One region of the Enterococcus sp. DIV0174 genome, then DNA from elsewhere that is predicted to be linked to it. Evidence: riboswitches for the same ligand, from Rfam matches in the RefSeq annotation. Region 1 holds a riboswitch; the other holds the start of a gene.
What was found. Region 1 has a riboswitch for fluoride ahead of IGJ93_RS03745 (voltage-gated chloride channel family protein). Riboswitches for the same ligand answer to the same signal wherever they lie in the genome.
Positions count from the first base shown of each region.

Region 1 (4,761 bases):
TTATGCGCGACAAGCACAACTCAAAGCAAACGGAATTGGTTCAAAGACAGCTTTATATTATCTGCCAAATGCTTTTCTAAGAGAATACATTGCAATCTTGATGCTGAATAAAAAGCGCCATCTCATTATGTGTTCGTTGATTTTCGCTTTTGATTTGTTGCTGGTGTTGGTAACACTGTTTAATTAGGTTGTGGCGCAAAACGATTAGCTCCGACTAGATAGTGAGCAGACACTCAAAATAGCTTTTCATATTTTGAAGTGGTTGCAAGCTATCTTGAGGAGTTGTTTTGGGAACACCGTGTATTAGGTTGTGGCGCAAAACGGTTAGCTCCGACTAGATAGTGAGCAGACACTCAAAATAGCTTTTCATATTTCGAAGTGGTTGCAAGCTATCTTGAGGAGTTGTTTTGGGAACACCGTGAATAAAGGGTTGTAGCTCCAAACCTTAATTACTCAACAAAAAATATCCACAAAACAAAAAGCAAGTCGAAGTCCGAACTGACCTCGACTTGCTTTTTTATTTCCTTTTATTGCGGAATGATTCAAGAACAGGTGTAAAAAAGATTCCCTTTTTTATACTAACCTGTTGTGCAGAATAAATACCATTGTTGCCAGAACACATAAAGCTAACTAGACAAATCAAAAAGAAATACACGGCTGCTTCACTACCAAACAATTCAACTCCCATAATAAAGCAAGCTATTGGTGTATTCGTCGCACCAGAAAACACACCAATGAAACCAAGTCCAGCTAAAAATGGAACAGAGACATGTAAGATTGGTGCCAAACTTGCACCTAATGTTGCACCAATTTCAAACAGGGGTGTTACTTCCCCACCTTGGAATCCAGCGCCCAAAGATAAAATAGTAAAACCCAGTTTTCCTAAAAAATCAAAGGGGTGCGCATTACCATTAAAAGCATCTTGCAGTAAAGGTAAGCTTAAGCCAAGATAACGTTGTGTTTGCAAGACAACAGCTACCAAAACAACAATTGCTCCACCCATAAAGTTTCGTAAAACAGGATTCGTAAACCAATTAGCATAGACTTTTTTCAAAAAGACGATTGAACGACTAAATACCCAGCCACAAAGACCAAAGACAATTCCTGCCAACATCAATTTACCAAATAAACTACCACTCCACGCAGGAATTTCTCCCATTGGATAATGGACGTGAACAATTCCAAAACTTTCTGCCATGAGATTTGCAAAAATAGCTGCAAAAAAGCTTGGAAATAAAGCCTCTGTCCGAACTTTCCCAATTGCTAAAACCTCTAAGCCAAACAAGGTTCCTGCCAAAGGTGTGCCAAAAACAGAACTAAATCCTGCACTGATTCCACTGATAATCAAGATTTCTCGCTCTAACTGATTCAGTTTAAATACACGTGATAAGTTATCTGCTAATGCGCCCCCCATTTGAACAGCCGTTCCTTCACGACCAACTGATCCACCAAATAAGTGAGTCGTGATTGTTCCAAATAAAGTCAATGGAATCAATCGTAGCGGAACTCTTTCTTCCCCACCATTACCTTGATCGATAACTAAATTATTTCCACGACTTGAATTCCCACCATAATTTGTATATAAATAAGCAAAAATAGCACCACTTACGGGTAAAAGAAATAATAGCCACGTATGGGTCAAGCGCAAATTAGTTACAAACGTTAAACTGTTTAAGAAAAATGCTGAAAGGCTTCCCATTACCACTCCTAAAATGGCCGTAATCAGTAGCCACTTCAGCATATAGCCTCCTATTCTTAACACATTTGTTGTTTGTTTTTCCATTAAAACTCCTCCTAAAAAAAAGACACCTACTAAAAAAGAGGACACTTATCCCGTTTTTTAGTAGGCGTCATTAGTTTATTGATAAACGTTTAAAGGCGAACACCATCACCTATTCACTTCATTTAAAAATATAGCATGATTTTCTGAAAATGACAATCAACTATCGTTCTTTTTTCACGCGGTGAACAAATTCATAAAATGGCTCAAGTTGTACCAATTGATGATTACACATATCGCTATCGTGACAAATATAATTGCCTTTTTTTGTATAGGTACCGTCTGAACCAGACTTTGTCGTTGAAAGAAAGAGTGAAACATTCGATGTTTTCTGGCAAATAGCACAAATTCCTTTTGTAATGGTTGGTGATAGACTGCCGTAATCTCCTTGGAGTTTTCCTTCTTCATAGTAAAGCAAATACTTTCTTTGACTTCCCGGATCGTTGAACCCTACATAAGTGTGTTCTCTAAGATCATATGCTGACCAGGTTGGTTGTTTCAGCTTTTTCACTTTCCGAAAAATTTTGTCAACTTGTTGCTTCGAAGGTTGCTCAAAAGGTATGACATAGGATTTCAGTTCTTCCAACGCACGCTCCGCTTTTGCTCGTGTTAGCGTGACATTCATTACGATTGCTAAAAAATCGGTGATCTCAGGTAATTCTTCCTGAATGACAGAATGAATTTTTTCAGTTGCTAATGCTTGAACTGTTTGAACCGTTTTCGGATCGTTCACAGAAGAATAAGCATTAAGTAATTGTTCTACTTCACGTTGAATAAAATAATATTGATATGGTTGGATTGTTTGTTTCATTTTAAGAGTCCTTTCTTCTTTCAAAAGTCATACTTTGAAGAAAAAAGTTGTTTCAACAAAGCATGTCGTTACTTGTTCAAACCCAACTCTTTTAAATAAGATACGTTAGTGTGCATCTCATCATCACCCCCTTTAATGGTATTGATCTATGTACTTGCTTAAATGGTCATCTGTAAGTAAACACCAATTTCGCTTTTTCGTCAATCATTGCTTGTGATGTGTTCCTCTTCAAAGAAACATATCCAGATTCCTTCGACAGGTTTCAGACGCTTTCCACATTTTGAACACATCGACTCTTTTCTCTTCCATACTCAAACTTCAGACAATAAAAAAGATGGACAAAACGTGCTTGCGTTCTGTTCCATCTTTTTGGCTAAAAAACATTTTTCGATGTTTGGCTACTGATCAATAGCTAAAAGTCTTTTTTTGGTAACAATACTTGTACGAGTATTAGTTGTTTTGACTATTCTTATATTTTTCCTCTTGGATTTTCAACAAAATCTTGGTAAGATTCCCCCAATCGACGGGGCGAGGTGGATTTAACCAGACGACAACTTGTGGAGAACTTTCCCCATACAAATTATTCATGTTGGTAATAACTACATCTGTATAAGCTGATTGTTCATCATCAACGACCTCTACATTTAGATTGATATATAAACCTAAGTTTTCCTTGATAAATTGGTTATAAGCAGATCCGTAAGAAAAATCGATACCGACTTTTACCGGATCAGAAATCAATTTGATCGGTATATAATTGATTACTAACATCAAGTAACTAAAAAACAGAAAAATTTTATCTCGAGATAATTCTTTGTACTCTTCCGTTAATAACTTGACATAATCTAACAAATAGAAGTAGAACTCCGGATAATTTTGCCTAAAAAAATAAATATTAATAGTAAATTCATCAAATTTATTGATAGGATAATACAGAATATTAAAATGAATTTTACTTAGTTCTCTACGAATTTCCCAAGTATTTTCTTCTTGAAGCGGCTTAAATCGTTCTTCAATTTTTTGGATAAAGTGATCATTTAACTGTTCGATACCCTCGTCTTTATTGTTTTCGATATACGTTCGATCTACTTTATCATTCAGATAAAGCCAAATCAGAACTAGATAGCCAAAAGTAGTTGAAGATATTTTTAATAACTTTTTTATTTTTGTAACGTCTTCTTCAGAGAAAAAATGGATAATGTTTTTACAAATCTCTAACTCTTTTGACTTCTCTGCTAATAAATTGACAGATAGATAATGAAATAATTTTTTCTTTTCATAAACAGACAAAGAATATTCATTACTTAATAAAAAAATAAATTGATTTGTTTGATCGATGACATCTCCCGGATAAACTTTCGTATAAGAAATATCTGTAACCAGAAATAATTGATAATAGAAAATGACAATATTCCTTCGATTTCCGTATAATTTTTTTTTATCAAAAAAAATCTGATGCTTCTTCAACACTTTTTTTAGCTCTTGCAAGATAGTATACGCTGAAGAATAACTGATATGGTGCTCATCTGCAAAAACTTCAAGGGTAGTGTAATCTTCTCGAAAAAATTCAATCAATAAATCTAAATAAATGGATCGTTTGATATAATTTGACAATAAAAAACCACTAGAGTAATGGCCATCAATCTCTAAAGAAACTTCTGTACCTGTCGCAAGAATCTTTAAATGTTCACTTATACCTAGCTCATCAAGATCATCATTTAAGTTTTCAATCGTTTTTTTCAAAAGGAAAGTTGATAATGATAATTCCTCTTGGATTTTCAGTATTGATTCTGACAAATTTGAGCTTTCTTCCAAATATTTAAGTAAGGAATAACTGCGATAGTCCTCTTTGCTCAAAAAAAACTCATAATTCATTAGTAATCAGCTCTTTCTTCCATATATTGCTGTTCCCACTAATTCATCAATCAATTGGAAATAAAATAGATTATCGGGGTCTGGGTCGTCACCATCAAGACCACCATTTTGTATAACATCTTTGTTGACATTAAATAGTTCTTTCGTTAAATAAATTTTCTTAGTTGGTTTCTTTTGAGCCTTTTCATTTGTTACTGAAGTTGTAGCAGAAGATTTTTGTATTTCTTTCGATTCCTTACTACTCTCTTGTGTTTCAGATACTGTTTCAGAACTATCTTCGATTGAAACAACGGCT
Region 1 covers NZ_CP172881.1:741,463-746,223, reverse strand. The annotation lists gene IGJ93_RS03750 (YdcF family protein) at 1-187, shown strand, start outside; gene IGJ93_RS03745 (voltage-gated chloride channel family protein) at 518-1,783, opposite strand; fluoride riboswitch at 1,838-1,902, opposite strand; gene IGJ93_RS03740 (FusB/FusC family EF-G-binding protein) at 1,944-2,591, opposite strand; gene IGJ93_RS03735 (helix-turn-helix domain-containing protein) at 3,042-4,466, opposite strand; gene IGJ93_RS03730 (hypothetical protein) at 4,473-4,761, opposite strand, start outside.

Region 2 (4,761 bases), 530 kb from region 1:
ATTCATCAATTGATGCGACAAATGAAGCAATTGTCATACCGTGTGAAGTGATTAAGATTTTATCTTGCCCTTTTTCCTCAGCTGTTTTAACAATGTCAGCTACTGCACTCGAAACACGGTCAATAACTGTTTGATAATCCTCTGCTCGCCAACTCACTTCATCAGCAGCGACATCATGCTCTTTTCCTAATTCTTCAAGTTTCTTTTCATCTAATTCATGTAAAGTGTCTGCAAAACCTTGGATTGTTTTGACGAATCCTTCTTCATCCATTTCATTTTGCCACTCTTCTAACGTTTTTCCTTGTTCTTTGGCAATTTCGCTCCACATTTCAGGATTGGGAATTCCTTCATAGGTACCAAAGTTGAATTCACGTAATCGTTTGTCAGTGTGTAATGTATCTAAAAGCTTTTCTTGTCCATTATTTTTCAATACTAAGGTTGCTGTTTCGACTGCTCGTCCGCTATCACTAGAATAAACTGCATCAAAATCTACATCTGCTAATCCCCTCCCCAAGTCTTCTGCAACAGCGATGCCTGCCGGTGTTAACGGTGCATCGATCCAGCCTTGCGAGCGATCCGTTGTGTTCAGCATAGTTTTGCCATGTCTTGCTAAATAAATTTCTACTTGATCTGGCGCTTTATTTGCCTCTTTTTCAGTACTTGTTGCGGAGTTTGTTTCTTGACAAGCTGATAAAGAAAACATCAATCCAATCATTCCTACTACTTTCAACCACTTTTTCATTTCTATCCCCTTCCATTTTTAAGCACATGTCAAAAAATTCCAACGAACGTTTTAACAATGTACTTCTTAATACATTCTTTTTTAGTGATAGCGAGTTGCTATAATCAAAATGCTCCTTTCTTTAAGCTACTTGTTACTAAAATTTCGTTTTAGCAACTAGTAATTCTATTACCAACTATCCTCAGATAGAATTACACAAAAAAAGACCTAACCAGTCGAAACTGGTCAGGTCTTGCTTAACTTAATAATAACAATCCTATTATTCTTTGCTTATTCAATTTACTATACAAATAAATTACCATTTAGAGAAAGCGCTGTCAATACGATTTGTTCTTTCTTTTTCTATCTCAGACTTTCTTTTGCTTTTAGTTAGCATTTTCAACGAATCAAGCGTGTTTGCTGCTCACATAATAGCTGAAAAAAGAAAAAAGAGGTTCAAGTGAACTTTCTCTCGCTTGAACCCCTTTTTTAATTAAATTTAGCTAATTCTTTGTTTTTTATTGGACTTTAGGAAACTGTGCAAGTGCGCCGTAGCCTTCTAGCTCTTCTTCGATACGTAAAAATTGATTGTATTTTTCAACACGTTCACTGCGTGCCATCGAACCAGTTTTAATTTGACCAGCATTCATCGCAACTGCAAAATCGGCAATAAATGTGTCTCCTGTTTCACCAGAACGATGAGAAATCATCGTTGTGTAGCCATTTTTTCGTGCCATTTTGATGGCTTCAATGGACTCTGACACTGTTCCAATTTGATTTAGTTTAATTAAAATCGAGTTGGCAACACCTTTGGCAATTCCTTCAGCAAAAATCGTTGGATTAGTTACAAAGATATCATCACCAATTAGTTGAATGGTTTGACCCATTTCATCCGTCATTTTTTTGAATCCGTCCCAATCATGCTCTGAAAATCCGTCTTCAATAGAAATGATTGCTGGATATTTTTTAACTAAATTTTGGTAATAAGCAAGCATTTCATCAGAACTTAATTCTTTTCCTTCAAAATGATATTTTTTTGTTTCATCTTCATAGAATTCACTGGAAGCTGGATCAAGTGCGATACCAATTTCCGTTTTTGGTTCGTAACCTGCTTCTTCAATTGCACGATAAAGCATTTCAATCGCAGCTTCTGTACTTCCTAGTTTTGGTGCGAAGCCACCTTCATCTCCGACAGCTGTTTCGTAGCCGTCTTTTGCTAAAATATTTTTTAATGTATGGTAAATGTTAGCAATTTTTTCTACGCCATCACGGAAAGTTGTTCGTTGAATGGGCGTAATCAAAAATTCTTGCACATCAATACCAGAATCTGCATGAACACCTCCGTTGATTACATTGAAAAATGGTTGAGGGAGCTCTAAATCAACGCCACCAAGATAACGATACAATGGAACTTTTTTACTTTGTGCCGCTGCGCGAGCAACCGCCATTGAAACACCAAGAATCGCGTTTGCTCCAAGTCGTCCTTTGTTTGGTGTTCCGTCTAAATCAATCATCATTTTATCAATTTTTGCTTGGTCAAAAGGTGAAGTTTCCTTCAATGCATCATTGATTTCTCCATTGACATTAGCAACAGCTTTACTAACTCCTTTTCCTAATAAACGAGTACCGCCATCACGTAATTCCACGGCTTCACGATCACCAGTAGAGGCGCCGCTTGGCACTTCGGCTCTGCCTAATGTTCCGTCAGATAAAATCACGTCAGCTTCCACCGTTGGATTTCCGCGTGAATCAAAAATTTCTCTTGCTTTTACTTGTTCAATTACTACTGTCATCTTTTTTTCCTCCTAGTTTTTACAAAAATGCAACAAAAAAACGCCTATTGTAAAGCAACTACTTAAAAACAGAGTACAACAAATACACTCTTGGACAAGTAATTAGTTTACAATAGGCGCCATCAGCTGATTTACTCAGCGTTTAGGAGGGAGCACCATCCCTCACACATAACGTTAGCACGTTTAGATAATTGTTTCAACTAGAAACACTTCTATCATTCATTTTCCAGCTTAAAATAGTAATCGATGATTGCTTTTATTCCTTGATAATCTTTGATTACAAAGAGATTTGATGGCACTTCAATAATTGGTAGCTTTTTTTCATTGATGAATGGTGCTAACTGTCTCGGTACAATCAGATAGTCTACCTGCTCTTTATCTCGAAGGTAATTCAGCGAAACATCATAGTCTTTAGAAAAGAACTCTTTTAAATGTTGCTGATTTCTTAAGCCTATAGGGAGTGCGGAATAAGACAATCCACCGTCTACCGCTAAGACAAAACAAATCTTCTTTTTCATTACAAACACGCTCCTCACTTATAAAAACAGTAACAATTTCTTATCAGTCCAATTCTCATAGTAACAGTCACACTAATTGATGAATCTCGGATTAACGGTTGAATTAGAAACAAAGAAATCTGTCTTGATTTGAATATCAAATGTTTCTGCAACTAATTTTTCAATTGTTGCGAAAGAATTAGTCGTGCTGATTCGATAGATTTTTGTGCCGTAGTTGATCCATTCAGCTGCTTGCAACAATTCTCGGTAGCCACGTACATCCGGTTTTCTATCAGTAAATACGACAAAGTAATCATGGATTAATTCGCCATTACTTGAACGATTCATACTTGTTGTTGCCCTTTTGATAGGGGTTCCAATTTTTTCGTACAGTTGTAAAGGGCTTCGTCCCCAAATATCAACAGTTTTTTCAGCTCCTTGCTTACGTTTAGCCATCTTATCCCTTCTTCATCATAACTCATTTGTTTCTTTTATCCTACAACGAATAAGGCAAATTTACGAATCTTACTTTTAGACAGACTTATCGAATTGTCTACTATTTGTTTTGTTTCCCTTTGTTCTTGATTTCAATCCAAGATAAATAATACTCCTTATCAGAAGTGTGCTCATATTGTTTTCTTACGAGAAACTCGCCAATAACTTGCTGAATATCATAACCCTTAGCTGTTAACGTACGAACGACCTCTTGAAGATTATTTCGGTCGTTATCTGCAGGATCTACTTCAATGATTACTGGTTGATAATCAAACGCTGGGTTGTATTCCCAAAGGATTTCTTCTTCAATTTCGTCTTCAAAAGATGTGCCGATACAAAAAACATATTCTAGCGATTGACCTTTTTGTTGCCAAATAATCCCTGAGTTACAATTTTTTTCTAAATATTTCCGTGCAGTAAAGTTTTCATCTAAATCAGCACGAACCATTTTCGTAAAGTCGATTTTCAAATCATGTGTTCCAGTCAAATCAAACCCAGTGGATGAAAGATGTCGTTTTCGTTGCTCGATTTGTGCCATTTCGCCTTTTAATCTTTCAATTTCTTCTGCCAAACGTTTTTCTGTCTGCTCCAGAACTTCATAAACTTCTTTTTCTGATTTTCGATAAATGCCTTGAACATCTTTGATTGATAAACCCAAACTTCGAATGAATTTGACATCATACAATGCAAATAAATCATCATAGGTAAATGTCCGATAATCATTGGCTTCATTTCGGGAATTCGTTAGCAAACCAATGGAATCCCAATAACGAATCGTAGATGTTGGCAAGTTCAAAAATTTCGCAGCTTCACCAATAGAAAATGTTTTATTCATTTTTTTAAAACCTCCTTGACCTTAAAGCTACTTTAACCTGTATACTCCATTATTGTCAAAACTAAGGAGGCATGACTTATGAAAGTACTAAAAAATTTCTTGTTGCAAAATAAGGGCATTGTTGCTCTGACTAGCAGTTTCATTGTTTTACAAATCATCGGAATCTTAGGCGTGCCTATGCTAGTAGCACGGCTAATCAATCTTGGCATTTTAAAAAATGATCTTGACGCAATCAAGCTTATTGCCATTCAAATGATTATCGTTACGGTTTTAGGTACGATTGCCGCCGTGATTGGTAGCTATCTGTCAGGAATTCTTGGCGGACGTTTCGGTCGCCAAATCAGAAAATCGTTTTTCCAAAAATTTCAGGAACTAAGCATTTCTGATATTGATAAAATTGGTTCTAGCACTCTGCTCACT
Region 2 covers NZ_CP172881.1:1,271,115-1,275,875, reverse strand. The annotation lists gene IGJ93_RS06145 (histidine phosphatase family protein) at 1-742, opposite strand, end outside; gene eno (phosphopyruvate hydratase) at 1,240-2,514, opposite strand; fluoride riboswitch at 2,621-2,686, opposite strand; gene IGJ93_RS06135 (hypothetical protein) at 2,730-3,032, opposite strand; gene IGJ93_RS06130 (hypothetical protein) at 3,105-3,467, opposite strand; gene IGJ93_RS06125 (MerR family transcriptional regulator) at 3,568-4,341, opposite strand; gene IGJ93_RS06120 (ABC transporter ATP-binding protein) at 4,420-4,761, shown strand, end outside.
Region 2: another riboswitch for fluoride. It lies ahead of eno (phosphopyruvate hydratase); the one in region 1 lies ahead of IGJ93_RS03745 (voltage-gated chloride channel family protein).